DNA from 3 places in the Mesorhizobium sp. 113-3-9 genome. Region 3 is predicted to be linked to each of the others. Evidence: riboswitches for the same ligand, from Rfam matches in the RefSeq annotation. Region 3 holds a riboswitch; each other region holds the start of a gene.
What was found. A riboswitch is a leader RNA that binds a small molecule or an ion and turns the genes downstream of it on or off. The one in region 3 is predicted to bind cobalamin.
Positions count from the first base shown of each region.

Region 1: another riboswitch for cobalamin. It lies ahead of bluB (5,6-dimethylbenzimidazole synthase); the one in region 3 lies ahead of MesoLj_RS32780 (hypothetical protein).
Region 2: another riboswitch for cobalamin. It lies ahead of MesoLj_RS18800 (DUF1636 family protein); the one in region 3 lies ahead of MesoLj_RS32780 (hypothetical protein).

Region 1 is NZ_AP023246.1:5,801,838-5,811,596, forward strand. Features, by position in the region: gene dxs (1-deoxy-D-xylulose-5-phosphate synthase) at 1-976, opposite strand, end outside; gene MesoLj_RS28430 (pirin family protein) at 1,079-1,999, opposite strand; gene MesoLj_RS28435 (DUF2277 domain-containing protein) at 2,040-2,306, opposite strand; gene MesoLj_RS28440 (exodeoxyribonuclease VII small subunit) at 2,419-2,670, opposite strand; gene MesoLj_RS28445 (histone deacetylase family protein) at 2,674-3,600, opposite strand; cobalamin riboswitch at 3,765-3,960, shown strand; partial or broken gene bluB (5,6-dimethylbenzimidazole synthase) at 4,008-4,667, shown strand; gene MesoLj_RS28455 (hypothetical protein) at 4,760-5,743, opposite strand; gene MesoLj_RS28460 (TetR/AcrR family transcriptional regulator) at 5,835-6,443, opposite strand; gene MesoLj_RS28465 (MFS transporter) at 6,564-7,787, shown strand; gene ribB (3,4-dihydroxy-2-butanone-4-phosphate synthase) at 8,019-9,119, opposite strand; gene aroC (chorismate synthase) at 9,236-9,759, opposite strand, start outside.
Region 2 is NZ_AP023246.1:3,871,706-3,881,464, forward strand. Features, by position in the region: gene MesoLj_RS18780 (precorrin-8X methylmutase) at 1-289, opposite strand, end outside; gene cobG (precorrin-3B synthase) at 292-1,779, opposite strand; gene MesoLj_RS18790 (cobaltochelatase subunit CobN) at 1,776-5,534, opposite strand; gene cobW (cobalamin biosynthesis protein CobW) at 5,553-6,590, opposite strand; gene MesoLj_RS18800 (DUF1636 family protein) at 6,593-7,021, opposite strand; cobalamin riboswitch at 7,062-7,266, opposite strand; gene MesoLj_RS18805 (winged helix-turn-helix domain-containing protein) at 7,296-8,495, opposite strand; gene MesoLj_RS18810 (NADH-quinone oxidoreductase subunit A) at 8,885-9,250, shown strand; gene MesoLj_RS18815 (NuoB/complex I 20 kDa subunit family protein) at 9,241-9,759, shown strand, end outside.
Region 3 is NZ_AP023246.1:6,823,074-6,832,828, forward strand. Features, by position in the region: gene metE (5-methyltetrahydropteroyltriglutamate--homocysteine S-methyltransferase) at 87-2,417, shown strand; gene MesoLj_RS32770 (aromatic ring-hydroxylating oxygenase subunit alpha) at 2,523-3,752, opposite strand; gene MesoLj_RS32775 (homocysteine S-methyltransferase family protein) at 3,802-4,863, opposite strand; gene MesoLj_RS32780 (hypothetical protein) at 4,882-5,181, opposite strand; cobalamin riboswitch at 5,289-5,494, opposite strand; adenosylcobalamin (AdoCbl) riboswitch at 5,660-5,749, shown strand; gene MesoLj_RS32785 (CbtB domain-containing protein) at 5,794-6,003, shown strand; gene MesoLj_RS32790 (CbtA family protein) at 6,123-6,869, shown strand; gene MesoLj_RS32795 (ribonucleotide-diphosphate reductase subunit beta) at 6,953-8,071, opposite strand; gene MesoLj_RS32800 (ribonucleoside-diphosphate reductase subunit alpha) at 8,096-9,755, opposite strand, start outside.

The DNA.
Region 1 (9,759 bases), 1.0 Mb from region 3:
ACACCTTGGTGTAGGCCGGCGCGTTGGCCGGCGCCTTGGCCTGCGCGCCGGTGATGACGTCGAACTTGTTAACACCGTGATATTTGTCGGCGGCGGCTTCCGCCGGCGCGTAGCCCTTGCCCTTCTGGGTGACGACATGGATCAGCACCGGGCCTTCGCCATTGTCGCGGACGTTTTTCAGGACCGGGATCAGATGTTCGAGATTGTGACCGTCGATCGGGCCGATATGGTAGAAGCCGAGCTCCTCGAACAAGGTGCCGCCGGTGACGTAGCCGCGCGCATGCTCGACCGCCCTTGTAATGGCACGATCGGCGCGCTTGCCGAGATAGGACGTCAATTTTTTGCCGAAGTCGCGCAGGCCGGCATAGGCCTTGCCCGACGCCAGCCGCGCCAGATAGGCGCTCATCGCACCGGTCGGCGGCGCGATCGACATGTCGTTGTCGTTGAGGATGACGATGAGCCGGGCATCGAGCGCGCCGGCATTGTTCATCGCCTCATAGGCCATGCCGGCCGACATGGCGCCGTCGCCGATGACGGCGATGACATTGTTGCGGCCGCCGGAGAGGTCGCGGGCAGCGGCCATGCCGAGGCCTGCCGATATCGACGTCGAGGAATGGGCGGCGCCGAAGGGATCGTATTCGCTCTCGGCGCGGCGGGTGAAGCCGGACAGGCCGCCTTCCTGGCGCAGCGTGCGGATGCGATCGCGGCGGCCGGTCAGAATCTTGTGCGGATAGGCCTGATGGCCGACATCCCAGATCAGCCGGTCGTCCGGGGTGTTGAAGACATAGTGCAGGGCGATCGTCAGTTCGACCACGCCAAGGCCGGCGCCAAGGTGACCACCGGTGCGGGACACCGCGTCGACCAGCTCGAGGCGAAGTTCTGATGCCAGTTGCGGCAGTTCGCTCTCGTCAAGCGCGCGCAAATCCGCCGGAATGCGGACCTTGTCGAGAAGCGGCGTATGCGGCGTTGCGTTCACGAGAGCTCGGGCTTTCTGTTCAACGGCGGGATAGGCCGCCAGCCTGCGAAAGTAAATGCGTGTCGGCGACGCGGATCAAGCAGGTCCCCTCGCCGATTTTCCTCAGCTCTCCGGCAGCGGAATAAACTCTTTCTCGTCCCCGGGAACGATATCGAAGCGGCCCGTCTTCCATTCCTGCTTGGCCTGTTCGATGCGCTCCTTGGAGGAAGAGACGAAATTCCACCAGATGTAGCGCTGCGAGCCGAGGGAGGCGCCGCCGAACAGCATGAAATGCGCACCGGTTTGCGACGACACGATGATCTCGTCGCCGGGCCGGAACACCAGCAGGCGTTCAGCCGGGAAGACGTCACCCGAAATCGTGACCTCGCCTTCCAGTGTGTAGATGGCGCGCTCCTCCGCATCGGCCGGAATCTTTATGCTGGCGCCGGGCGCCAGCCTGAGATCGGCGTAGAGCGTCTCGGCGTCGGCCCGTACCGGGGAACGCAGTCCCTGAAAGTCACCGATCACAACGCGGCCTTTGACGCCTTCGGCATCGATCTCGGGCAGCCGCAAGGCAGCGGTGTTCTCGAATACGGGCGCCAATTCCTCCTTGCCGTCCGGCAGTGCCAGCCATGTCTGCAGGCCGGAGATCGACATCGGCGCGCCGCGCAATTCCTCGGGCGTGCGCTCGGAGTGCACGATGCCACGGCCGGCGGTCATCAAATTCACGTCGCCGGGCTGGATGACCATTTCGGTACCGAGCGAATCGCGATGCCTGATCTTGCCGTCGAACAGATAGGTCACCGTCGACAGGCCGATATGCGGATGCGGACGGACGTCGAGCGCCTGGCCTGCACGCAGGATCGCCGGACCCATGCGATCGAAGAAGATGAACGGCCCCACCAGCCGCCTCCTGGCGGTCGGCAAGGCGCGACGGACCTCGAAGCCGCCAATGTCCTTGGCGTTCGGGATGACCATCAGTTCGATCTGGTCGCTGGCAAAGGCGTCGCCGGCCTCAGGGTCTTTCCCCGGGAAGAAGCTCATGAACTCTCCTTATCAGCGTTCGGTAACCGCTTTGGCGGCATCAGGCAAAGCGGATCGCCGCCTTTGCCCGCAGTTTGGCGGCCACTTCTTCGCGGTTGCGCGGATGCTGGTGGGTTTCGAGCGAATCGAGAAGTGCGCGCGCCGATGCCGCAATGGCCTCCACGGCGTGGTCGAACGCATGCTGGTTCTGTTTCGAAGGCCGCGTCGTTCCGCTCAGCTTGCGGACAAATTGAAGGGCTGCGTCACGCACTTCGTCATTGGTTGCAGGCGGATCAAAATTGAACAGGGTCTTGATGTTTCTGCACATCGCTTCCGTATCTCCTCTTGTCCTGGAGCTGTTTCAATCGGGACGAGTTTTATCCTCAATCATGATCGTGTCCAAAAACCGGTGAGGCAAGACCATGGTTCGCGGCCATGCCTCAGTCCGCGTCGAGCGGTTCCGTTCCAACCGGCTTGCCGTCGCGCGACAGCCTGATCTTCTCGACCTTGTCCTCGGCCGCCTTCAGCAGCCGGTCGCAATGCGCCTTCAGGGCCTCGCCGCGTTCATAGATGCGGATCGACTGGTCGAGCGGCACATCGCCGCGCTCCAGATCATCGACGATCTTCTCCAGCGCGTCGAGTGCCTGTTCGAAGCTCATCGCCTTGACGTCTTCGTTGGTCTCAGCAGCCATCATTCATCCTTTCATCAGTCGCCCGACATGGGCGGCGACCGAAAATGCCAGTCCCTGCAGATCGTAGCCGCCCTCAAGCAGGCTGACGAGCCGGTTGCCGCTGTGGCGGGCGGCGCGCTGCATCAGCTGGCCGGTCGCCCAGTCGAAATCGTCCTCGGTCAGGTTGATCTCGGCCAACGGATCACGGTGATGCGCGTCGAAACCGGCCGAAATGATGATGAGGTCGGGCGCGAAATTGTCGAGCGCCGGCAAGACGCGCGACAGGAAGGCATCGCGAAACACCTCGCTGCCTGTCTGCGGCGCCAGTGGTGCGTTGACGATGTTACCGGCGCCGGTCTCGCTCTTTGCGCCAGTGCCGGGATAAAGCGGCATCTGGTGCGTCGAGCAATAGAGCACCGAGGGATCGTCCCAGAAAATATCCTGCGTGCCATTGCCGTGGTGCACATCCCAGTCGACGACAGCGACACGCTCGACGCCGTGCTTCTTCTGCGCATAGCGGGCCGCGATCGCCGCCGTGTTGAAGAAGCAAAAGCCCATTGCGGTGGTCTTTTCGGCATGGTGGCCGGGTGGCCGGGCGGCGACGAAGACATTGTCGGCGCGGCCCGCGAAGACGTCGTCGACGGCCGCGTTGGCAGCGCCGATCGCGGTTATCACCGCCTGCCAGCTCTTCGGGCTGGCGGTGGTGTCGGCATCGATGCGGGCAATGCCCTCGTCAGGGATGGCGGCGCGCACGCGCGCGACGAAATCGGCCGGATGCGCGTAAAGGATGGTGGCCTCGTCGCCTTCAGGCGCCTTGACGCGGTCAAGCTCGGCAAAGGCTTCGTCGTCAAGCACGCGCTCGATGGCGCGCAAGCGGTCCGGCCGCTCGGGGTGACCAGGGGGCGTGATGTGCTCAAGGAAGATCGGATGCGTGTAGAGACGAGTGGCCATGGTCCCTATCTAGTGCCCCAACGCCGCGATGGCCATGCGTCGCGGCCCGATGGCTGGGGAAAATCGCTTCTGCGTCCATTGGCGTCGCTGTGGGGATTGGCGCCGCGAACGCTTCGGCATAAGGTCGCCGTCACTGCCTGGTGCCCGCCAGTCTGTTTGTCTAGCCGCATTCTGCGGCGCCAAGTGATTCCACTTGGCTGCAAATGCTCTGGCGGGAGAATCGGGAACACGGTTGAATTCCGTGGCGTGCCCAACGCTGTGAGGGGGACCGCGCCGGTAAATGCCACTGTCGATGACGGGAAGGCACCGGACGCGGGTTGATCCCGAGCCAGAAGACCGGCCTGGCAGGCACCGTCATCCGCATGGTCAGGCGGAGGACATGGTTTGCAATCGCAAGGGGACAAGCGATGCCGGATGCTATGACCGCTCCTGTCGGCGACGGATTTGACCAGATGGCGCGCGACGCGGTCTACCGTGCCATGTTCACGCGGCGCGATGTGCGCAGTCATTTCCTGCCTGCTCCTCTCGACGATGAGGTGCTGGCGCGGATGCTGCTTGCCGCCCATCACGCGCCGTCGGTCGGGTTCATGCAGCCGTGGAATTTCATCGTCGTCCGCGATGCCGCGCGACGGGAGAAGGTGCGCGATCTGTTCCTGGCCGCGCGAGAACAGGAACTGCCCGAAATCGAGGAAGAACGGCAGGCGCTTTACCGCAAGCTGAAGCTGGAAGGCATCTGCGAAAGCGCGCTCAACATCTGCATCACCTGCGACCGCCAGCGCTCGAAGGGCTCGCCACTGGGACGTTGGCACAATCCGGAGATGGACCTCTACAGCACGGTCTGCGCGGTGCAGAATTTCTGGCTGGCGGCACGCGCCGAAGGCGTCGGCGTCGGCTGGGTCAGCATCATCGAGGCGCAGGCACTGAAAAGCCTGCTGTCCATTCCCGACCATGTAACGCCGATCGCTTACCTCTGCGTCGGCCGGGTTTCCGCATTCGCGCCCAAACCGGACCTTGAAACGCACGGCTGGGGCCGGCGCCTGCCCCTGCCCGAACTGATCATGAGCGAGACCTTTTGCGGGCAAGGCGAGGCACCGCTCAAGTCAGCGGTGGCATGCCTGAACGCCGTCGATACCGCACAGGCGACCGCCTGCCCGGCCGATCAGCGCGTCGCGCCGGCCGCGCCCCAGCGCGAGCCGCCGAAGGAGGAAAGTGCCTTGTCCTTGAGCTCCCTGAACTTCGATGATGCCTCGGCCAGCCTGCTGTCCCAGGACGGATCAGGCACCTGGCCGGCGATGGTCTTGAAATAGACCTGCATCAGGCAGGCGATGGCGAAGGGTTCGATGAACGCCGCCTTGAAGGCCCAGGCAAAGATGATGGCCAGCACGAAGGCCCAGCCGGCGAGTTGTCCGGGCATCAGGAAGAGAATGGCGCCGGCCGGCGCCAGCATCAGCAGGAAGATCACGAACGACACGCCCCACATGATTACCGCCAGCCAGACGGCGTTCTTGACCATGGTCTTGCCGTTCTGGGCGTAGAGAACGACGCCTTGCCGCGCGGTCTCGAAGGGTGAGGACGAATTGATGCGGATGTTGTAGCCGAGGATGATCTCGTCGACATAGGTCAACGACAGGCGGATCACCGTGTTGATGAAGGAAACCAGGCCGCTCAGGCCCGGAATGGGCAGAAAGGCGGCGACGCCGCCGAGCAGGCCGGTGATGGCGCGGATGGCGCCCTTGACCAGCTGGTCGACGACGAAAAGGATGTTGGCTTCGGCGAAACGCTCGGTCACGACCTGCCGGGCATAGGCGATCTGGTTCTGGCCGTCAGGGACATCATGGCCGTCGATCAGGTGGACCATGACGGCGATATGGCCGGCCTTGACGACGTAGAGGATGTATTCGCGGATCCAGTAAACGGCGATAGAGACGATACCGAAACCGACCACCCCGCCCCACAGGGCAAAGGACAGCGGCCCATCGGGATCGGTGGAGATATGGCCGACGCCATAGCCGACCGAGGCGCCCGTGCCGGTCGCCATGATGTAGGCCAGCGTGATGCCGAAATAGACGATCATGCGAAAGACAATGAAAGGCCAGGTCCGCATCATGATGGACACCGACCTGCCGATATCGAAATCCCACATGCCCCGAATCTCCCCTCAGAGATGGCTGGGGAGGATGCGCTCTAACCGAAGATTGTCAATCATGGGCGGGCACCAGGCCGCAGACGGGACTTCAGCTCGATTGCGGACCCGGTTCCTTGAGCAGACCCTCAAGCAGTTGCTTGAACGCCGCCACCACCTTCCTCGACGTGGCTTCGGGGTCGTTTGAATTGGCGATCCGCTGCGACGCCTGGCTGCTCGCCCCGTTGATAAGCCGTGCGGCCGTTTCAGGGTCGACGCCCGGGACGACCACACCTTCCCCCTGCAGCGCGGTCAGATGATCGGTCATTGAGCCGACGCAGGCATTGGCATTCGACCATTGTGCCGGATCGCCCAGCACAGCAGGGCCATCCCGGAACATGATACGCTGGATTTCCGGCTCCAGCGCCATCTCGATATAGGTGGTGCATTCGTCGACGAAACGCTGCCAGCGGGTCGGCGCTCTCGACGCGACCTCGTTCACCCGAGCCGCCATCTCGCCGTCGATTTCGGCGATAACCGCCTCCAGCAGCCCCTTCTTGTCGCCGAAGTGATGATAGAGCGCGCCGCGCGTCAGTCCGGCGGATGCGGTGAAATCGTCCATCGACGCCTCGGCATATCCGATCGTCCCGAAGGCCTGGCGGGCCGCGGCGATCAGCTTGGCGCGCGTCTCGGCGATCATCTCCTTGCGGGGCCTGTGCATGCTTCTGGTCCTATTCACATACGTCTCGTATGCCAATTGACATACGTTGCGTATGGTCTATCTAGTTCTCATACGCTCCGTATGTAATTGTCGGAGCGCCTTTTGTCGAGGAACCGGATCATGCAGAACCCTTACTCAGAGATCTTTCGCGCCCCCGGAGCCAAGGGCTTCGCTGCCGCCGGTTTCCTGGCTCGCCTGCCGATCGCCATGGCGCCTATCGGCATCGTGGCGATGCTGTCGCAAACGCGTGGCGAATACTGGCTGGCCGGCGCTGTCTCGGCGACATTCGCATTGGCCAACGCTTTCCTGGCGCCGCAAATATCAAGACGGGTCGACCGCCTTGGCCAGACCCGGATCGTCGTGCCCACCACAATCATCTCCGTGCTCGCATTCCTGGCACTGATTGCATCGGCCAATCAGGACTGGCCGGTCTGGACGCTGTTCGTGTCGGCGTTGCTGGCCGCCGCAATGCCCAGCATGCCGGCAATGGTGCGCGCACGCTGGACCGAGATTTTCCGCGGCCGGCCCGAGATGAACACCGCCTTCGCCTTCGAGTCGGCGGCGGACGAGTTGGTCTACATCGCCGGTGCATCGCTGTCGGTGGGCTTGAGTGCCGCCCTGTTCCCGGAAGCGGGCATGCTGGCGAGCACGCTGTTCCTTGCCCTGGGCTCGACGGCGTTCATCCTGCAGCGATCGACCGAGCCGCAAGTGCGGCCGATGGGTCACGGCTCGAGCGGCTCCGCAATCCGCCTGCGCCCGGTACAGATCATCACATTCGCCCTGATCTTCATCGGCGCCACCTTCGCGACGACGGAAGTCAGCACCGTGGCAATCACCAAGGAACTCGGCCAACCCGGCGCCGCCAGCCTCGTCATTGGCGTCTACGCGCTGGGGTCGTTCGTGCTCGGCATCATTGTCGGCGCGCTCAATCTGAAAACACCGCTGCAACGCCAGTTGGCCATCGCGGTGGCCGTCATCGCGGTCAGCACGCTGCTGCCGCTCACGGCAGGCACCGTGCCGCTTCTGGCACTCACCGTCTTCATCAGCGGCGTGGCCATCTCGCCGACCTTCATCACGGCATTCGGCCTGATCGAGAGGCATGTGCCCGAAGCGATGCTGACGGAGGGCATCACCTGGGTGACCACGGGGATCGGTATCGGCATGGCGCTCGGCTCCTTCGCCGCCGGCGCCGTGGTGGACGCATTCGGCGCCCAGAACGGGTTCTGGGTTTCAGTGGCGGCAGGCACCATCGCGCTGATCACCGTGCTGCTTGGCCAGCGCAGCCTTGCCACCCACAAATGCGAGCTGGAGGGATGCGACGCCGCCGCCGTTCCGGCCGAGTGACACGGTCGGAATGGCTTAGCCAGCGCGACTTCGTCATCCACGGGCGGAGCGACGCGAAGCGGAGCGCAGACCCGAGGATCCATTCCGTGACCTTGATCATAGGGTGCAGCGGAGCAGAATCTCTGGACCGTTGCGACGCGTCGACGTCACGGCATGGATCCTCGGGTCTGCGCGCGTCGCTTCGCTCCTTGCTCCGCCCGTGGATGACGATATCGCGGAGGCTTCAGGTAGCTAGAGAATCTCGGTCTTCGCGATGTGGATGCCGAAGCCTTCAAGGCCGACATAGTGGCGCTCGCGCGAGGCGATCAGGTTGATCGACGAAATGCCGAGGTCCTTCAGGATTTGCGCGCCGAGGCCGATCTCGCGCCATTCGTTCTCGCGCCGGCGGGCCTCTTCATGATCCTCGCGGTCGCCGCTTGCCGGCCGTTTGCGTTCCTGATGCGCAACGCCGACGGACCCCTCGCGCAGATAGACGATGACGCCGCGCTTGCGCTCGCCCATCGCCTTCATGATGCCGTCCAGCCGATGGCTGGTGCCGAAGACGTCGGTCACCACATCCTCGGAATGCAGCCGCACCGGCACGTCCTCGCCATCGCGGATGTCGCCGAAAACGACAGCGACGTGATGCATCGTGTCCCACGGCAGCGTGTAGGTGAAGACCTGCGCCTTGCCGCCGAGCGTGTCGATATCGGAGCAGGCGACGCGCTCGACCAGCGTTTCCTTGCGCTGACGATAGGCTATGAGGTCGGCAACCGACACCTGTTTCAGGCCATGCTCTTCGGCGAAAGCCTGCACCTGCGGGCCGCGCTTGACGGTGCCGTCGTCATTGACGAGTTCGGAAATGACGCCGATCGGCGGCAAGCCGGCGAGCTTGCAGAGATCAACGGCGGCCTCGGTATGGCCCGAACGCATCAGGACCCCGCCTTCGCGCGCGATCAGCGGGAAGATGTGGCCGGGACGGACGAAATCGGAGGCGCCGACATTGCCATTGGCGAGGTTGCGCACGGTGAGCGTGCGGTCGTCGGCCGAAATGCCTGTCGTCGTGCCATGCTTGAAATCGACGCTGACGGTAAAGGCGGTGGTGTGGGCGGAATCATTGTCGGCGACCATCGGCTGCAGGTTGAGCCGCTTGGCCTCCTCGCGCGGCATCGGCGTGCACACGATGCCGGAGGTGTTGCGCACGATGAAGGCCATCTTTTCCGGCGTACAGTGAACAGCGGCGACGATCAGGTCGCCCTCGTTCTCGCGCCCGTCATCGTCCATGACGACGACGATCTCGCCACGTTCGAAGGCTCGGATGGCTTCGACAATCTTCTTCTGATCGTAAGGCATTGGCGCTCGCTTTGCTCGCAGGGCAGTAGGGGAATAGGGCAGTAAGGCAGTAGGGAAAAGGAAAATTGGGCTCTTTCGGCAGGCAGCGTAACATACTGCCCTACTGGCTTACTGCCCTATTCCCCTCCCTTCCCCGTCTGTCCTCGATGCCGCAGATAATGATCGGCGATCGCGCAGGCAACCATCGCCTCGCCGATCGGCACGGCGCGGATGCCGACGCAGGGGTCGTGGCGGCCCTTGGTCATTACCTCGACGTCGTTGCCGTCCTTGTCGATCGACTTTCGCGGCGTCAGGATCGACGAGGTCGGCTTGACGGCGAAGCGTGCAATGATCGCCTGGCCGGTCGAGATGCCGCCGAGGATGCCGCCGGCATTGTTGGACAGGAACACCGGCTTGCCGTCATTGCCCATGCGCATCTCGTCGGCATTCTGTTCGCCGGTGATACGGGCGGCCTCGAAGCCGTTGCCAATCTCGACGCCCTTGACGGCATTGATCGACATCAGTCCCGACGCGATGTCCTGGTCGAGCTTGGCGTAGATCGGCGCGCCGAGACCTGGCGGAACGCCGTCGGCGACGATCTCGATCACCGCGCCGACCGACGAACCGGCCTTGCGGATGCCGTCGAGGTACTGCGTGAAGA
Region 2 (9,759 bases), 3.0 Mb from region 3:
TCACCTCGTTGCCGGCCGGCAGCCGGGCGCGGGTGACGCCATGCGAGACCATTTCGGCATCGCAGAAGATCGGCGCGCCGGCGGCAAGCGCCTTGCGCGCGGAGGTGACGAAGTCAGGCGAGAAAACGAAATGGCTTGATGCTTCGACCTGGCCGCAGGCATGGATCATGCGGATGGCGACATCGGCCTCGGCGTCCGAGAAGCGCGAGAGGTTGGCCTCGGCGCGAATGATGGCGAAGGAGCGCTCGTAGATCGCCGTGCCGTCGTGGATGTAGTCGTAGGCGGCCATGCTCATTTCCGTTTTTTAGTTTGGGCCTGTCGGTAAGTCTCGGCGATTGCCGCCGGCCCGAGCCTTGTCAGGCAAGCAGCGGCGGTCTCGCCCTGAAATCGTGCGCTGCGGATCATCGCCGCGACGCGACTGAAGCCGCGCGCGGCGTCATAGCCCGGCCTGTAGCCGGCAGGAAGAGCCTTTGCCGTCGCGTTCACGACAAGTCCGGCTCCATTTTCGCCGCCGACGATTGTGAGCGCCGCCGGGCCGGGATGCGCACAGCCCTTGGCGCAGCCGGAAATGTGCAGGGTGAAGTCGAGAATGTCTGCGTTTTCGGTTGCGATCGTCTCGGCGATGTCACGCGTTGCGATGCGGCCGGAGGCGCAGGCCGGCGTGCCGGGGCAGGCGGCGATTCGGGTGCGCGGATCGGTGGGGGAGGTGACGAAGCCGAGGGCGGTGGCTGTTTGCTGGAGGCTTGTGCAATCGGCGTCTGGCTGGCCAACGAAGAGCAGGGCGCGGCCCGGTGCGAGACGGATTTCGGTGGTGCCGACAGCGCTTTTCGCGAGGGCGATGATTTTGTCAGCAGGCATGCTGCCGTAGGGAAGAGCGATGCCGAGGGCGAAAGTGTCACCGGCCAAAGGGAAAAGGCCGATAGGTTTGCGCGAGGCGCCCCCCTCTGTCCTGCCGGACATCTCCCCCACAGGTGGGGAGATTGAGCTGCCATCTCCGCTTTCGCCAATCTCAAAGGCCGCGGGAGTGGTGCCGACGACCGAACTGCCAATCTCTCCCCTTGTGGGGGAGATGTCCGGCAGGACAGAGGGGGGCGCCTCGCACAAACCTGTCCAGCATGACCAGCCTGCGAGAGACACCAACTGCCGCTCCGACAAATCCCTCGCATGTGCCTCACGGCCCTTTTCGGCGACCATCCTGAGTGCCGCGACGGCTATGTCTCTCGCGGCATCCGCGTCGACCTTTGCCAATGCTTTCGCGTTTAGGCCGTCGCCGGCAACCGATACACTCCAAACGATGTCGTTGTCGGCTCGCACCGCCTTCAGCCTGATATCCGCCGTCACCGCGTCCATCGTCAATTGCCCGCCGCCATCGACAACAACCGAAACCTTCGGCCCCAGCCTTGGCGCCAGCCCGGCCTCTTCAATCGCCATCCTGATCCGCTCTGCCAGCGGTCGCGGATCGGCGATCTCCTTCGGATCGATACCCGCCAGCGGTCCTGTTTCCACCGGCACGCCGGTCCGCACCGCAATGCCCAGCGCATCGACCTCCGCCGCCAGCAGCGCGGCGCTCTCCGCTGTCAGCCCACGTATCTGCAGGCTGCCGCGCGCTGTCACTTCCATGATGCCGTTGCCATGCCGCAGGGCGGATTCGGCCAGCCCGATCAAAAGCTTCGGCGTCAGTGCTCCGGCAACCGGGTTGAGCCGCACCAGGAGGCCATCGCCGGTCTGCATCGGTGCCGACAGGGCCGGACAGGCGCCCCGGCGCGAGAAGGCGTTCATGCCGCCACTCCCAGCGCCTCGGCCTCCGCAATCAGGGCAACAAGATCGTCGTCGATGGAATTGCGCAGGGGATGCCAGAGGCCGCGCCGGCGCGCCGAGAGAAAACGCTCGGCGATGATTTTCGCGGCGGCCGGGTTTTCGCGCAGGATGAAGGCGCGAACTTCCTCGTCGCCGACATAGGCGTCGTGTACGGCCCCGATCAGCGCGCCCGAAATGGCATGGGTGGTCTCGGCGAAGCCGACCAGCCGGTCGACTGTCTCGGCGAATTCGGAGGCGCCGCGCGGGCCGTGCCGCATCTGTCCGGCAATGAAACGCGCGTTGACGGCGCGGGCGCGTACCACGCGCGAGACGGCCTCGCCGACCGAACGCGGCTTCGGCTTTTGCGGGTCCGTCGTGTCGAGGACGATGACGTCGGCATTCCGGCCAAGTGCTGCAAGTGCTGCCGAAAAGCCGCCGATGAAGGCGACGTCGGCGGAGCCTTCGAGAATGTCGCGGCCGGGGTCGTCGCCGGTGTGGACCAGAAGATCGGCTTCGGCGATGCGGGTTTCGAACGCGCCGGGCGCCGAGATGCCTTCGCCGCCGGCACCGCCATAGGCATGCGAGGTGGCGTCGAGATAGGCGCGGCCGATTTCTTCGCGCGCCGCCCAGTCGCCGCTCGAGAGGAGATTCTCGACGCCGGCGCCATAAGTGCCGGGCGAGGTACCGAAGATGCGCGGGCTGATCTTGCCGTCGGCTCGGGTCCGGGCCGCGAGCGGGTTTTCCGAATCCTCTTCGTCGCGCGCGGCGACGGCATTGGCGGCGGCGTCGATCAGCGCGATCTGGGTCGGGAACATGTCGCGGAACAGGCCCGATATGCGCCAGGTGACATCGACGCGCGGGCGGCCGAGCGTTGCCGGCGGCAGCACTTCGATGCCGGTGATGCGGCCGGTGGCGGCATCCCATTGCGGCCGGCAGCCCATCAGCGCCAGGCCTTGCGCGATTTCCTCGCCGCCGGTGCGCAGCGAGGCCGAGCCCCAGAGGTCTATCACCAGAGAGCGCGGCCAGTCGCCATGTGACTGGAGGTAGCCGCGCACGACCTCTTCCGCCGCCGCCTTGCCCAGATCATAAGCGGTCGGTGTCGGCATGGTACGTGGATCCGACGTGAACAGGTTGCGGCCGGTGGGCAGCACGTCGGAACGTCCGCGCGCCGGCGCGCCGGCCGGCCCGGCCTTGACGTGGCGGCCATCGAGCGCGGCGAGCAGCGCCGACCTTTCAGCCTCGGCACTTTGGCGGCGCATGGCGTCGGACTCATCGTCGGGCGCGCGGCCGTAGATATGCAACCCGTCCTTGATGGCGAAGTCCTTGAGGTCGCAGAGCCAGGCGTCGATGCGGCGTAGCGCCTCGTCGGGCGCGTCGGTCCTGGCGACACCGGCTTCCGAGGCAAGGCCGGTTTTTTGCGCCGTCTCGACGATCAGTTTTGCCAGGCGGTCGCGGCGGCGACGGTCGAGGCCGTCCGCCTGGGCATATTCGTCAACTAGGCGTTCGAGTTTGTGCTGGTCTTCGTCCAGTCCCGCGCCGGCCAGCGGCGGCGGCAGATGGCCAAGCGTGACGGCGGCGACGCGCCGCTTGGCCTGCGCCGCTTCGCCTGGGTTGGAGACGATGAAGGGATAGATGACGGGCAAGGGACCGGTGACGATCTCGGGAAAGCAGCTTTGCGAGAGTGCAACCGTCTTGCCCGGCAACCATTCCAGCGTGCCGTGCGCGCCGACATGGATGAGCGCATGGATGCCGAGGGATTTGCGCAGCCACAGGCCAAACGCGATCAGGGCGTGGCGCGGAGGCAAGGTTGGATCGTGGTAGTCGGCGCGGCGGTCGGCGGAGCGGCCACGGTCGGGGGCGAGGGCTACGGTGATGTTGCCGAAGGTCGCGGCGCGGAAGGGGAAGTGTTTTCTGCTTGATAGTGAAGGTTGGCGCGAGGCGCCCCCCTCTGTCCTGCCGGACATCTCCCCCACGAGGGGGGAGATTGAGCTGTCATCCGCGCTTTCGCCAATCTCGAACGTTGCAGGAAGGGTGCCAGCGACGAAACTGCCAATCTCCCCCCCTGTGGGGGAGATGTCCGGCAGGACAGAGGGGGGCGCCTCGCGCAAAGCTATCTCTTTGGCCTTCCCCCACGCCGCCTCAACGGCAGTCATAGCCTCAACCGGCAATTCCTTCGAGAAGGTAAGGTACTCCTCCAGCCCCAGCCCGTCGGCACTCCGCTCCAGCAAATCCAGTAACCCACGCGGCGTTTGCGGAATCCCCTCAACCGCATAACCCTGCTCCTTCAGGTCATGCAGCATTGCCAGCACGCTGGACGGTACATCGAGGCCGACGGCATAGCCGGTTCGGCCCGGTGCGCTTGGATAGTCCGGAATCAGGATGACAAGCTTGCGCTCGGCGCGTGGTGCCCCCTGCAGCTTGATGAAGGCCGCCACGCGATCCGCCACCTGAACTACGCGATCCGGCTCCGGCCGGTTGGCGAAGGCGCGATGGCCAAGTGCCGGATCGACATCGCTTTCGCCCTTGAAGGAAATGGCGCCGGCGAGGATGCGGCCGTCCAGTTCTGGCAGCACGACATGCATGGCGAGGTCGGCGGGCGCCAGGCCGCGCTGGTTGTTTTCCCAGACGTCGCGGCGTGTGGTGGCGACGATGACCTGGAAGACGGGCACGCCGGCACGGTCGAACAGGGTTTCGACGCCGGGTTCGGCACCGGAGGCGAAGGCGGTCGCGGTGATGATGGCGGCGGGTTTCAGCGCGGCGAACGCGGTTTCCACAAAGGCGAGTGACGCCGGCTCTTTCAGGCTGGAGACGAAGATGGGGACTGGGAGCATGCCGCGTTGGCGCAGTGCTTCAAAAAGGGCATCAATCGGCGCGACATCGGCGGCGAGCAGCATCGAGCGGTAGAAGAGGATTGGGATGGTGGGGGCGCTGAGGTTCCCAGCGTCGAGTTCCGTCGCCCCCCTCTCTGTCCTGCCGGACATCTCCCCCTCAAGGGGGGAGATTGCTCTGTCGTTGACGGCCTCGCCAATCACAGACGTTGCAGATGGCTCTTTTTTCGTCGGGGAAGAAAAAGCGCCGAGGCCGGCGACGGCTGATCTCCCCCCTTGAGGGGGAGATGTCCGGCAGGACAGAGGGGGGGGCGAAGGATCGTCGACCTCCAAAAGGTCTAGCTTCTCTACAACCCCCACTCCAGGCTGATAGTACCCGGCCTTTGGCACCGCCATCGGCTCAACAACGGCCGCGTCCTGTCCGGCCAAACCCGCAAGGCGCTGTACCAGCGCGCTCATATTGGCCGGGCCGCCTTCGCGGAAATAGCCGAGCAGCGCGTCCAATTCCTGGCGCGGCAGCGTCGAGGCTTCGATCAGCCTGAGATCCTCGTCGTGGCTTTCACCGGGAAGCAGCGCCAGTTTTATGCCGCGCTCGCGGGCGATCGAGGCCAGCTGGTCGCAGCCATAGCGCCACCAGTCGTAGCCGCCGAGGATGCGGACCAGGACGATTTTGGCGTGGCGGGCGACGCTGTCGATCCAGAGGTCGACGGACATGGGATGGCGTAGGTCGCGCAGCGCCGCCAGCCGCATCGAGGGCAGGCGGCCGGCATCCGCCTTCCACGCGGCCGCCAGTCCGGCGAGATCGCTGTCGGTGAAGGACAGGGCCACGATATCCGCCGGCGTCTGCCGCAGATCGACCGGCTCGGCGAGATCGTCGAGCGAGGCGGAGGTCGTGGTGAGGATATGCATCGCGGCCCGTGTCTGAAATCAGCCGGCGAGTATACGCTCGATTGCCGGGCGGTTCAGCCCCTTGAGGCCGATGACGACCAGGCGCGAGCGGCGATCATCCTCGGCGGTCCAGGCGCGGTCATAGTAGTGATTGACGCGCGGTCCGACGGCCTGCAGCAGGAGCCGCATCGGCTTGCCGCCGACCTCGACGAAGCCTTTCACGCGCAGCACGTTTTCTTGTTCGGCGGCGGTGGCAACGCGCTTTGCCAGCTCGTCCGGATTGGCGATCGAGGGGATGTCGACGATGAAGGTGTCGAAGTCGTCATGCTCATGGTCGAACGCGCCGTCATGATGGGATTTGCGGTTCTCGATATCGTCCTCGACGGCGAGACCGAGGCCGAGCAGCACCGAGGGATCGACCTTGCCATGCGAGGTCGGCACGATCTTCACGGCGCGGGCGGAATGTTCGTTGACGATGGCATTGGCGCGGGCCGAGCCGGCGGCGTCCATCAGGTCGCTCTTCGAGAGGATGATCAGGTCCGCGCAGGCGATCTGGTCCTCGAACACTTCCTCGACCGGGTCGTCATGGTCGAGGCTCTCATCCCCGGCGCGCTGCGCCTGCAGGGCGTCCATGTCGTTGGCGACGCGGCCTTCTGCCAATGCCGGACCGTCGACCACGGCGATCACGCCATCGACGGTGACGCGGCTCTTCACGCTCGGCCATTGGAACGCCTGGACCAGCGGCTTGGGCAGAGCGAGGCCCGAGGTTTCGATCAGGATGTGGTCGACCTTCGGCGTCAACGACAGGATCTGGTCGAGCGCCGGCACGAAATCGTCGGCCACGGTGCAGCAGATGCAGCCATTGGCGAGTTCAACGATGTTCTCCTCCGGGCAGGTGTCGATGCCGCAACCCTTCAAAATCTCGCCGTCAATGCCGATGTCGCCGAACTCGTTGACGATGATGGCAATACGCTTGCCGCCGGCGTTTTCCAGGAGATGGCGGACCAGCGTCGTCTTGCCGGCGCCGAGGAAGCCGGTGACGACGGTGCAGGGGACGCGGGATACGGAAGCGCTCATGATCAGTCCTTCAGCATGTCGAGGGGAGGGATGCGGGCAACAAGGCCGCGCTTGAGGGAATCGGGGCGGCCGCGCCACGGGATGAGGCCGTCGGTCGAGGTGGCGAAGAGTTTGGCGCCGGTGACGAGGTCGGCGCCGCTGGCCGCGGTCAGGTCGCCGAACACATAGCTCCAGCAGCCATCGCGCAGGATCGCAGCGCTCAGCCGGCGCTTGCAGTTGCCGAGACATTCCACCGTGCGGACGCGGATGTTGTCATCGGCTGCGGCGCGGCGCGTGTCCTCCGCCAACAGTTCGCCGGCGCGGGGATGGGCGTCGGAACCGGTCTCGTCGCGACAGGAGGCGCAGACGATGACCGTGACGCCGGCCAAGGCTTCGCTGTCGGCGGACGAATTGTCCGCTGTGCCAGCCGAAAAACTGCCGTTCTGGTCCAAAAAGCCGGGCTCCTTGCCCGGAAACCCGCCGGGCGATCGGATTCTCTTGTCGCAGACGGCAGGTCTCCTGGCTCGCGGGTCATCGCCTTGGGTGCCGCCTTCCCGGGAATTCCCAGTGGCTTTCGGCCTTGGCTCTTCGCTTACAGTTGCGGGGACAGCCGCGGATTTGAGATTTTTCACCTCGCACCGCATTCCCTCTTAGCCCCTGCCGTTGCGGGCAGGGGACCGTCTGGACCGGATTTAGGCTTTTGCAGGCAGCGGTGTCAACGCGGGCTTACGACACGGCGATGTCGGCCAGCGCCGGACCCAGATCGCCTGCCGGAGTCACGTCCATGCGTTCAAGGCCAAGCCAGCCCTGCATCTGCTTCAATTCCTCGAAGAGCTGCGCGGCGGTTTCAGGCGGCGCGCCGGGCTCGGGGTAGGCGGCATGGACGCGCAGGACGCTGGCCGGCCGGTCCGCCTTGAGGTCGACACGCGCGACGATCCGATCGCCGAGCAGGAAGGGGAGGACGTAATAGCCGTATTGGCGCTTTTCAGCCGGCGTGTAGATCTCGATGCGGTAGTGGAAATCGAACAGCCGCTCCGAGCGCGAGCGCTCGAAGACGACCGGATCGAAGGGCGCCAGCAAAGCACGCGCCTCGATTTTCCGGGGCAGGCGCGCGTCCTTGTGAAGGTAGGCCGGCTTGTCCCAGCCTTCGACGCGTACCGGCAGCAATTCGCCCGACTCGACCAGTTCCTCCAGCCGACCCTTCATGTCGGCCGGCGACAGCCGGAAATAGTCGCGCAGGTCTCCTGATGTCGCCACGCCATGGGCGCGGGCCGAGATGCGCAGCAATTCGCGGTGCGCGTCCTCGGCCGGGGGCACCGGCAGGTCGAGGATCGCCTGGGGCAGCACGCGCTCCGGCAGATCGTAGAAGCGCTCGAAGCCGCGGCGGTGCGCCGTGGTGATGCGCCCGGCCCAGAACAGCCATTCGAAGGCGTGCTTGGCATGGCTCCAGCCCCACCAGCCGCCCGAACCTTTCTGGCCTTCGAGCGCCGAAGCGGCGATCGGGCCGCGCTCGACGACCGCGCGGTAGATGTCTTCTATATAGGCGGCGTGTTCGCGGCCCCATTTGGCCAGTCCCAGATACATTTCATCGCCTTGCTCGGCTCGCTGCATGCGCCAGCGCATCAGCGGGTAGGTCTCGACCGGCAGGAACGAGGCCTCGTGCGCCCAGTATTCGAAGACAGTGCGCTTGCGCGTCACGGCGGCATTGTCGAGCAGCGTGAGCGGGTAGGGACCCAGGCGCGAATAGAGCGGCATATAATGAGCACGCACCACCGCACTGACGGAATCGATCTGCAGCAGGCCGGTGCGGGAGAGCACACGGGCGAAATGGCGGCGGTCAGGTGTGCCATTTGGGCGCGGATCGAGAAACCCTTGAGCGGCGAGTGCAATGCGGCGGGCGGCGGCAAGCGAGATTTTTTCCTTCATGCAGGGATCACTCTGAGGGGCTTCGGCTGTGGGTCGCGTCTTTGTCTGGGCAGGTTCTTGTCGCAAAACCGGGGTCCACTTTTGCGGAACCTGCGTGGTGATTCCAACCCATGCTAGCAGGGTTTTGGCGGCAACCATGTCAGGAGAGAAAAGTGGAGTAAAAAGCGAAGGAAATCAAACAGGAGCGGATCGGACCAGTTTCTCCGGATATGCCGTCCAGGTCGGCGTTTTGAACAAGGTTTGACTTGCTTCGCTGGAAGTGCTGCGCTAACCCTCGCCGCGTTGCAGCATAGGCCCCTTAAAACGGTTCAGCGGTTAAACTGTCACGCTTCCGCATTAAGGTCCGGTGCTGTAATCAAAGTGGATTGGCGCCAACGGAAAGCCGCTGCATGAACGCACTCCTCAGTTCGTACCTGCCTATCGTCCTGTTCATAGGCGTGGCACTGGTCGTCGGCCTGGCGCTGCTGGCCGCCCCGTTCCTGGTGGCCTACCGCAATCCCGATCCCGAAAAGCTTTCCGCCTACGAGTGCGGTTTCAACTCGTTCGACGATGCCCGCATGAAATTCGACATCCGTTTCTACCTGGTGTCGATCCTGTTCATCATCTTCGACCTGGAAGTGGCCTTCCTGTTCCCCTGGGCCGTGTCCTTCTCGAAGATCGGCATGCTCGGCTTCTGGTCGATGATGGTGTTTTTGGCAGTGCTGACCATCGGCTTTGCCTATGAATGGAAAAAAGGAGCGCTGGAATGGGATTGAACGACAGTTCAGGCACCATCGTCGCGCCGAAGCCGAAGGGCATTATCGATCCCAATACCGGCAGGCCGGTGGGGGAGGACGATCCCTTCTTCCTCGAAATCAACAATGAGCTTGCCGACAAGGGCTTTCTGGTCACCTCGACCGAGGCGCTGATCACCTGGGCGCGCTCGGGCTCGCTGATGTTCATGACCTTTGGTCTGGCGTGCTGCGCGGTCGAGATGATCCACACCTCGATGCCGCGCTACGACTCGGAACGGTTCGGCGTCGCGCCGCGCGCGTCTCCGCGCCAGTCCGACATCATGATCGTCGCCGGCACGCTGACCAACAAGATGGCGCCGGCGCTGCGCAAGGTCTACGACCAGATGCCGGAGCCTCGCTACGTCATCTCGATGGGCTCCTGCGCCAATGGCGGCGGCTACTACCACTATTCCTATTCGGTGGTGCGCGGCTGCGACCGCGTCGTGCCTGTCGACATCTATGTGCCCGGCTGCCCGCCGAGCGCCGAAGCT
Region 3 (9,755 bases):
CCGGTGGTAGCCTGCAGGCCGCGGCCTTCGCTGCTGGTTCTGCATGCATCCGCTTGACCCATGCCCCCAACCTTATGGGGTATGCAATGTCTACTTTCTCAGTCCCGACCGCCACGCTCGGTGTTCCACGCATCGGCCGGCATCGCGAGCTCAAGGCCGCGTTGGAAAGCTACTGGTCGGGCAAGAGCTCGGCCGAAGACCTGCTCCAAACCGCCAAGCGCTTGCGCGAGGCCAACTGGATCGAACAGCGCGATCGTGGCATCACGAAAATCCCCTCGAACGATTTCTCGCTCTACGATCATGTGCTCGACACGGCCATCATGGTCGGCGCGATTCCGAAAGCCTATGGCTGGAACGGAGGCGAGGTTCCGCTCGACGTCTATTTCGCAATGGCGCGCGGCGATCAGGGCAACGACCATGAAGCTTGCGCCCATGGCGGTCACGCCCACGGCGTTGCCGCGCTTGAGATGACGAAGTGGTTCGACACGAACTACCACTACATGGTTCCCGAACTATCCGCCGACCAGACGTTCGAACTCCGTTCGACCAAGCCGCTCAGCGAGTTTCGCGAGGCCGCAGCCCTCGGCATCCGTACGCGCCCGGTGATCCTCGGCCCGGTCACCTTTCTCAAGCTGGCCAAAGCGCGCGGCAGCACTTTCGACCCGATAGCGTTGCTGCCAAGGCTGCTCCCGGTTTACGCCGAGCTTCTCAAGCAATTGTCGCAGGCCGGTGCCCGCTGGGTGCAGATCGACGAGCCCTGCCTCGTGCTCGACCTCGATGCTGCCGAACGCATCGGTCTCGAACTGGCATATCAGACGTTCGCGGCGGCGGCTCCCGATCTCGACATCATGCTGGCAACCTATTTCGGCGCGTTGGGCGACAATCAGGAAACGGCGCTGGCCTTGCCTGTCGCCGGCCTGCACATCGACCTTGTGCGGGCGCCGGAGCAGTTGGAACCCGTTGCCCGCCTGTCGCGAAAGGACCAGGTCCTTTCGCTCGGATTGATCGACGGCCGCAACGTCTGGCGGGCCGACCTGCCCGCCATTCTCGACCGCATCCGCCCGGTCGTTGCCGGCTGGCCGCTCGACCGCATCGAGATCGCGCCCTCCTGTTCGCTTCTGCATGTCCCGATCGATCTGGAGCTGGAGACCACGCTCGATGCGGACCTCAAATCCTGGCTGTCTTTCTCGGTCCAGAAGATGGACGAGCTGACGCTGCTCGCGGAGGCGCTTGTCGAAGGCAAGAGCGCGGTTGCGAAGGAGTTGCAGGCATCGGCCGAGGCCGTCCAGTCCCGCGCCACATCGCTCAAGGTGCATGATCCGCTGGTGGAAGGCCGGCTGCTGGCTGTCACGGAGCCGATGCGGCGCCGGCAGGGCGCGTTCGCCGAGCGGCGCGAGTTGCAGGCACGAAAACTTGGCCTGCCGAACTTTCCGACGACCACGATCGGCTCGTTTCCGCAGACCCCGCAAGTGCGCAAGGCGCGCTCCGCTCATGCCAAGGGCGAGTTGAGCTATATCGATTACGAGGCCTTCCTGAAGAAGGAAACCGAGACGGCGATCCGCTGGCAGGAAGAGATCGGCCTCGACGTGCTGGTTCACGGCGAGTTCGAGCGCAACGACATGGTGCAGTATTTCGGCGAACAACTCGCCGGCTTTGCCTTCACCAAACATGCCTGGGTGCAGAGCTATGGCTCGCGCTATGTCCGGCCGCCGATCATCTTCGGCGACGTGTCGCGGCCACGTCCGATGACGGTCTCGTGGTGGCACTATGCGCAGTCACTTACGGACAGGCCGGTCAAGGGCATGCTCACCGGGCCGGTGACGATCCTCAACTGGTCCTTCGTGCGCGACGACATCCCACGCAGCGTGGCCTGCCGCCAGATCGCGCTCGCCATCCGCGACGAAGTGGTGGACCTGGAGGCGGCGGGCGCGGCAATGATCCAGATCGACGAAGCCGCCCTGCGCGAAGGGCTGCCGCTGCGCAAGTCCGACTGGCAGACCTATCTCGACTGGGCGGTCGAGTGCTTCCTCCTGGCATCGTCAGGCGTTGGAGACGGCACGCAGATCCACACTCATATGTGCTATTCCGAGTTCAACGACATCCTCGATGCGATCAGCGCGATGGACGCCGACGTCATCTCGATCGAGACGTCGCGGTCGAAGATGGAGCTTCTCGACGCTTTCCGGACCCACAAATATCCAAATGAGATCGGCCCGGGCGTCTACGACATCCACTCGCCGCGCGTTCCGGCGGTCGGCGAAATGATCGATCTGATGACGCTGGCCCGGCAACGCCTTGCCGACGGGCAACTCTGGATCAATCCGGATTGCGGCCTGAAGACCCGCGGATGGGACGAGGTCCGTCCGGCACTGGTCAACATGGTGGAGGCGGCAAGACAGCTCAGAGCCGCGGCCTGATCGGGGTGGAGCCGCCAGCGCATCCGATGGCGGCTCCGCTATCTCATTGTCTTGACGCAATTCCCAAGGGAAAGCCCTCACACTTTTCCTGGAAATTGCCCTGGCTCAGGGTCGGCTGATCTCCTCGAGATACCAGCCGATATAGCGCAGCTCATTGTACTCCATCGGCGCGATCGGTCCGGGTACGAAATAGTGCGATCGCACGCCGCGCGCGGTGTGTTCGATGATTTTCTTGTCCTCGTCGGTGGTGACCTTCCACAGCCAGGTCAGCTTCTCCAGATCGTAATCCTGGCCCTCGACCGCGTCACCGCGCACCAGCCAGATGAGTTCCATCTCGCAGGTATCAGCCGTCTTCGGAATGAAGCGGTAGATCATGCCGTGGTCGGGGTAGCAGACGAGGAAGCTCGTGCCGCCGAGATGGATGGAGGTGACGCCACCATCGTAATCGGTGAAGCGGCCCATCAGCGGTGCCACCGGCGAGCCGTCCTGGCTGCCGCTCGAAACACCATCGTAGAGCGCGTAGCGGAAAGTGTGGATGGCTTCCTGTCCGGCGGCCGAATTCCGCCAGCGGTCGCCGCTGCCGATCTCGATACCGAGCGCGCGGGTTCGTTGCTCCATCGCGGCGTTGAGCTGTTCGATCATCTCCGCCGGTTTTTCCAGAGTATGCGTCTGCGAATATTCCGGATGCGCCGGACCGCAATGATAGCACTCGACATAGTTCTCGACGGCGAGCTTCCAGTTGGCGTCAACCTGATAGGTCTCGCGATGCGCCACCCTGGCATCGGCCCAGCCATACTGGCCGCAGCTGGTGCGCAGCGACTGTTCGACCGGATCGAAGTCGAGCGGCGTCTCGGCGAAGGAAATGAACACCAGACCTTCGGCGAGGCGGACATGCAGCCTCTTCAATCCATGCGCGGCGCGGTCGAAATCCTTCGGCATCAGGCGGGCGACGCGCAGCGAACCGTCACTGGAATAGGTCCAGGCGTGATAGGGGCAGACGAAGGCTTTCGCATTGCCCTTCTGCCTGGTGCAGACCTCGGCGCCGCGATGACGGCAGACGTTGAGCATGGCATGGATGGCGCCATCCATGCCACGGGTCAGGATGATTGCTTCATCGCCGAGTTTGAACAGCTCGAAATCGCCGGGGTTTGGAATGACGCTGGAATGCGCGAGGCAATGCCAGTGGCGGCGAAAGACGCGTTCCATGTCGCGCTCGAAGATCGCCCGATCATGGTAGAACGCACGCATCAGGCCGTGGCCCGGCCGGTGCGCGGCCACCAGCCGATCGATCGTATCGCCGTCGGCATGGGTTTGCTGGAGAGGATGCACGTTCATAACCCAATCCTGTCTGGCGATTTGGATGTCTGTGGTGGCCTGGTGCGTGTCAGATCTCGAGGCGCCGGCCCTTGTAGGCGTCTGGGATCGCCGCATCGCTGCCGAAGAAGGCGTGCCTGGACATGTCGGGCGAATAGCGACTGCCGGGTACGCTGCGGCCAAGCGCTTCGGCCACGGCACGGATGTGATGCGGGGCCGCGCCGCAGCAAAGCCCGATATAACGGACCCCGAGATCAAAGGCTTCCCGTGCGAATTCGGCGCATTCGTAGCGATTGCAGGTGAACGGGTCGAGCGCGGTCGGGAACGGCCGGTTGCCGGGAATGCAGGAACAGGCGCGGTCGGTCAGCGACTGGAAGGTCGGTTCCGCGTCAGTCGTGCGGTAGGGCACCGGCAGTGCGGCGACATGGCATGAGATGGCGTCGCGCACTTTGCGCACCACCGGCATCAGCGTCTTCGGCCCGCGCTGGCAGTTCAGTCCAACGACGTCGGCGCCCGCCGCCTCCAGCCGCTTGCAGGCATCGACGACCGAGACGCCGTCGAACATCTTTTCCTCACGGTGGACGGAGAGCGTGACCACGGTCGGCAGGCCGGTTTTCTTCATCACGTCGAGCGCGATCTCGGCCTCGCCGCACCAGTCGATGGTCTCGGCGATGAGGAAGTCGGCCCCCTCCTCCACCGCCCAGCCGATCTGCTCCTCGAACATGGCGCGCACGGCATCGTGGGTCTTCCTGTCGTCAGCCTCATAGGCATTGGTGTTGCAGATGTTGCCAGCCATCAGGCAATCATTGCGGTCGGCGACATCCTTGGCTATGCGCAACGCCTGACGGTTGATCTTTTCCAGAATATCCTCACGGCCGATCACCCTCAGCTTCTGGCGGTGGGCGTAATAGGTGAAGGCTTCGACAACCTCCGAGCCGGCATGGACGAAATCCTCATGCAGACGTGTCACCGCGTCCGGATGTTCGAGAACCACTTCCGGTACGAACGGGCCGGCCTGCAGATAGCCGCGACGTTCGAGTTCGAACAGATAGCCTTCGGCACAGATGACGGCGCCGGCGTCGAGACGTTCGAGCAGGCCGCGCTTGGCCGTGAGAGTAGATTTTGCAGACATGATTTCTTTCCTCGGCACTTAGAGATTGCGGACGCGCGACGGCCACGCGCTGGTTCCGGCGACGACGGCAAGCAAGGTGCGCAGCCGCAAGACGTCCGGATGCAGATGGCCGCAGCGGTCGATCAGCGCGATCTTTTTCAAGGCCGCGGCCTCCAGATCGGCGTCATGCGGCACCGACAGCAGCCAGTCGGAGAACACTTCTTCCGGTGGCGGCAGCGGCGAGACGGCGCGCATCGTCGCCGCATTGACGCGACGCACCGTGCGAGGGCGTTGCGGTCTGCCGGGCGCGAGCCCGGGTATTTCATTGTGCGAATCCATGTTCGTCCTTCTTTGCAAGGACTGAACCTGGTGGTGATGGAGGAAAGCCACGGTCGGCGCTGAGGCCGGTCCGCATCTACCTCTTGACCGCCCACCGCGATCAGTCGAGTTCAAATCTGTTCGAGGCTGGTTTCCGGGCTCCGAAGGGGTCTTTTTGGACCGGTTCCGACACCTTCCCAGGCATTTGCCCAGTGGTCTGTTGTCGGAACGCACGCTTCGCTACCGTTGCGGGGGCAGCGCCGGAATCTCACCGGCTTCCCAATTATCCCTCCGGCCGAATCGACTGAAGGGCACCTTGAACCCCACGATATAAGCACCTGCTCGCCAAGGCCGTCCACACGGAAACGACACGGTCGGGGCGGAAAGCCGATAGAACACCGACACGAGGGCCTCGTTCCGGCAGGTCGAACACATTCCCGTGTGATCGATCACATCTCGTTGACAGTAACAGCGCCGGCTGAATAGGCTGGCGTCAGAGTTACGGGTTTGGAAGCCGGTGAAATTCCGGCACGGTCGCGCCACTGTGATCAGCAATTGTTCTTGCTGAAAGTCAGGCCTTCTCCCGTGAAAATGGTTTCGATCAACGGGACGCTGAATCCCAGGAGAGCCTTAATGTCCAATACCACCTTTGCACCAACCTACGGTCCGGTTCCGATCCCGGCGAAAGAGCTTCTTCCGTGGGCGATCTTCGGCGGTCTCTTGTGCCTGCTTGCGATCTATTTCGTCGGCGCGGAAGAAGGTGCCACCTCGATGATTTCGGGCATGTATGTCCATGAATGGGTACATGACGGTCGCCACCTGCTCGGCTTCCCTTGCCACTAAGAGTTGGCCATTGAGAGCTGGCCATCCCGAAGGGATGCCGTCCTGATCATTTGTTTTAGCGCGTGACAGCAACCGAAAGGCCGGGGGCTTTTCGAGGTCATGCTTCGGGGATCATGAACATGGTTGGTAGTCTTCTGCTGCGCGGCATGCTGGTCGGCATCGTCGCAGGGCTTCTCGCATTTGGTTTTGCCAAGATCTACGGCGAACCGCAGGTCGACCGGGCCATTGCCTTCGAGGAACAAACCGCCCAGGCCGCCGGCGAAGCGCCCGAGCCTGAACTCGTCAGCCGTCCTACACAGGCCGGGTTCGGCCTCCTGACCGGCGTGCTGGTCTATGCCGCGTCGATCGGCGGGCTGTTCTCGCTGGTCTTCGCCTACACCTATGGCCGCATCAGCAGCCTGGGACCGCGCGCCACCTCCGCAGTACTGGCCCTGGCAGCCTTCGTTTCAATCGTTCTGGTTCCGGACCTGAAATATCCCGCCAATCCACCTTCGGTCGGCAATCCCGACACGATAGGGTCGCGGACAGTGCTGTTCTTCATCATGCTGGTGATCTCCATTGCCGCATTGACGGCGGCGGTCGGGCTGTCACGAAGGCTTTGGGCACAGTATGGCCCTTGGAACGCAACGATCATTGCGGGCGCGGCATTCATCGCGGTCATAACGGTCGCCATGTACGTGCTGCCAACCATCAACGAAGTGCCGGAGAAATTCTCGGCCGATCTCTTGTGGCGCTTCCGTGTTGCCTCGCTTGGCATCCATATGGTGCTGTGGACCACCATCGGTCTTGTCTTCGGCGCCATCGCCGAGCGCAGCTTCGCTGATCAGGGCTCGCGTTCGGCGTCCTCTCGTCCTGCCTTGCGTTAAATACGTTCCGAAGGTTGAGGAGGCTGTATAGTGCGGCGCCCTTCATGGCCGCCGTTCTATCGTTCGCGAATAGCTGCGTGCTGTTAGTCCCAGACCAGCGCACCGCCATTCTGGTATTCGATGACGCGGGTCTCGAAGAAGTTCTTTTCCTTCTTCAAGTCCATGGCCTCGGACATCCACGGGAACGGATTCTCGACCTCGGCGAAGACCAGTTGCAGGCCAAGCTGGGCGCAGCGGCGGTTGGCGATAAAGTGCATGTAGGTTTCGCAGAGGGGCGCATTGAGGCCAAGGAAACCGCGCGGCATCGTGTCCCGTCCGTAGGCGGCCTCGAGTTCGGCCGCCGTGCGGATCATGCCGCGCACCTCCTCCTGGAACGCCTTCGTCCACAGATGCGGATTCTCGATCTTGATCTGGTTGATGACGTCGATGCCGAAATTCAGATGGATGGATTCGTCGCGCAATATGTACTGGTACTGCTCGGCGATACCCACCATCTTGTTGCGGCGGCCAAGCGACAGGATCTGGGCGAAGCCGGTGTAAAACCACATGCCCTCGAAGATGACGTAGAAGGCGACGAGGTCGCGCAGGAACGCCTGGTCGGCCTGCGGCGTGCCGGTGCGAAAATCCGGATCGTCGAGATGCTGCGTGTGCTTGAGCGCCCAGGCCGCCTTGTCGGTGATCGACGGCACCTCACGGTACATGTTGAACAGCTCGCCTTCGTCCAGGCCGAGGCTTTCGACTATGTACTGGAAGGTGTGCGTGTGCACCGCCTCCTCGAAGGCTTGCCGCAGCAGATACTGCCGGCATTCCGGGTTGGTCAGATGCCGGTAGATCGCCAGCACGATGTTGTTGGCGACCAGCGATTCCGATGCCGCGAAGAAGCCGAGATTGCGCTTCAGCATGCGCCGCTCATCCTCCGTCAATCCGTCCTTCGACTTCCACAGCGCGATGTCGGCCTGCATCGACACTTCGGTCGGCATCCAGTGATTGTTGCAGCCATTGAGGTATTTTTCCCAGGCCCAGCGATACTTCAGGGGCAGCAGCTGGTTGACGTCGGCACGCGCGTTGATCATGCGCTTGTCGTCGACACGAACGCGGCCGCCGCCGCGTTCGATGAGACCGAGGCCGGTGGCATCGGCGAGCGGAGGCTCCGTCGGCGCGGGATGGCGGGCGGCGGCGGTTGGTTCTGACCAATCGAGCATTTTTTCTTCCTGTTCTCTTGCTGCTTACTGGCAGGCTTCGCATTCGGGATCGTCGACGGCGCAGGCCTTGCCCCAGGCGGCATCCTCACTGATGACGATTGGAGCGGCGGCAACGGCGGCAACCGACGACACCGCATTGAGCTTTCCATCGGTGCCCTTGAGCGTCGATTTCTCGACATGCGAGGCCGAACGCGAGCGCAGATAGTAGGTGGTCTTCAGGCCCATGCGCCACGCCAGCCGGTAGAGTTCATCGAGCTTCCTGCCGGAGGGATTGGCGATGTAGAGGTTGAGCGACTGCGACTGGTCGATCCATTTCTGGCGCCGCGACGCCGCCTCGATCAGCCAGGCGGAGTCGATCTCGAAGGCGGTGGCATAGAGCGCCTTGAGGTCGTCGGGCACGCGGTCGATCTGGCCGACCGAGCCATCGAAATATTTGAGGTCGGAGACCATCACCTCGTCCCACAGGCCGCGGGCCTTGAGGTCATGCACCAGCGCGGCATTCACCACGGTGAAGTCGCCAGACATGTTCGATTTGACGAACAGGTTCTGGTAGGCGGGCTCGATCGACTGCGCGACGCCGCAGATGTTGGAAATCGTCGCCGTCGGTGCGATCGCCATGGTGTTGGAGTTGCGCATGCCGGTCTTCCTTACCCGCTTGCGCAAGCTCTCCCAGTCGAGCGTCGATGAGCAATCCATGTCGACCTTCGCGCCGCGCGCGTCCGACACCAGCCCGATCGAGTCGATCGGCAGCACGCCTTTCGACCAGAGCGAACCTTCGAAGCTGGGATAGCGGCCGCGCTCGGCGGCGAGATCGCAGGAAGCGGAAATCGCGTTGTAGGCGATCGCCTCCATGCTGGTGTCGGCGAAGGCGATCGCCTCGGGCGATGCATAGGCAATGCGCAGCGCCTGCAGCGCATCCTGGAAACCCATCAGGCCGAGACCGACCGGACGGTGGCGCAGATTGGACTGCCGTGCCTCCGGGATGGTGTAGAAATTGATGTCGATGACATTGTCGAGCATACGCATCGCCGTACCGGTCGTCCGCGCCAGGTGATCGAGGTCGAGGCCTTTCAGGGTGACGTGGTTGGCGAGATTGACGGAACCCAGATTGCAGACGGCGACCTCGTCCTTCGAGGTGTTGAGCGTGATCTCGGTGCACAGGTTCGAGGAATGCACGACGCCGACATGGCCTTGCGGCGAGCGGATGTTGCAGGGGTCCTTGAAGGTGATCCAGGGGTGCCCGGTCTCGAACAGCATGGTCAGCATCTTGCGCCACAGGTCGAGCGCGCGAACCTTCTTGAACACCTTGACACCGCCGGCGGCGGCCTTCGCCTCAAAGGCTTCGTAGGCCGCCTTGAAGGCCGTGCCGTAGAGGTCGTGCAGGTCGGGCGTTTCATCAGGCGAGAACAGCGTCCACTCGGCATCGGCTTCGACGCGGCTCATGAACAGGTCCGGCACCCAGTTGGCGGTGTTCATGTCATGCGTGCGGCGGCGGTCGTCGCCGGTATTTTTCCTCAGGTCGAGGAACTCCTCGATGTCGACATGCCAGGTCTCGAGATAGGCGCAGACCGCGCCCTTGCGTTTTCCGCCCTGGTTGACGGCGATCGCCGTGTCGTTGGCGACCTTCAGGAACGGCACGATGCCCTGGCTCTCGCCATTGGTGCCCTTGATGTGGGCGCCGAGG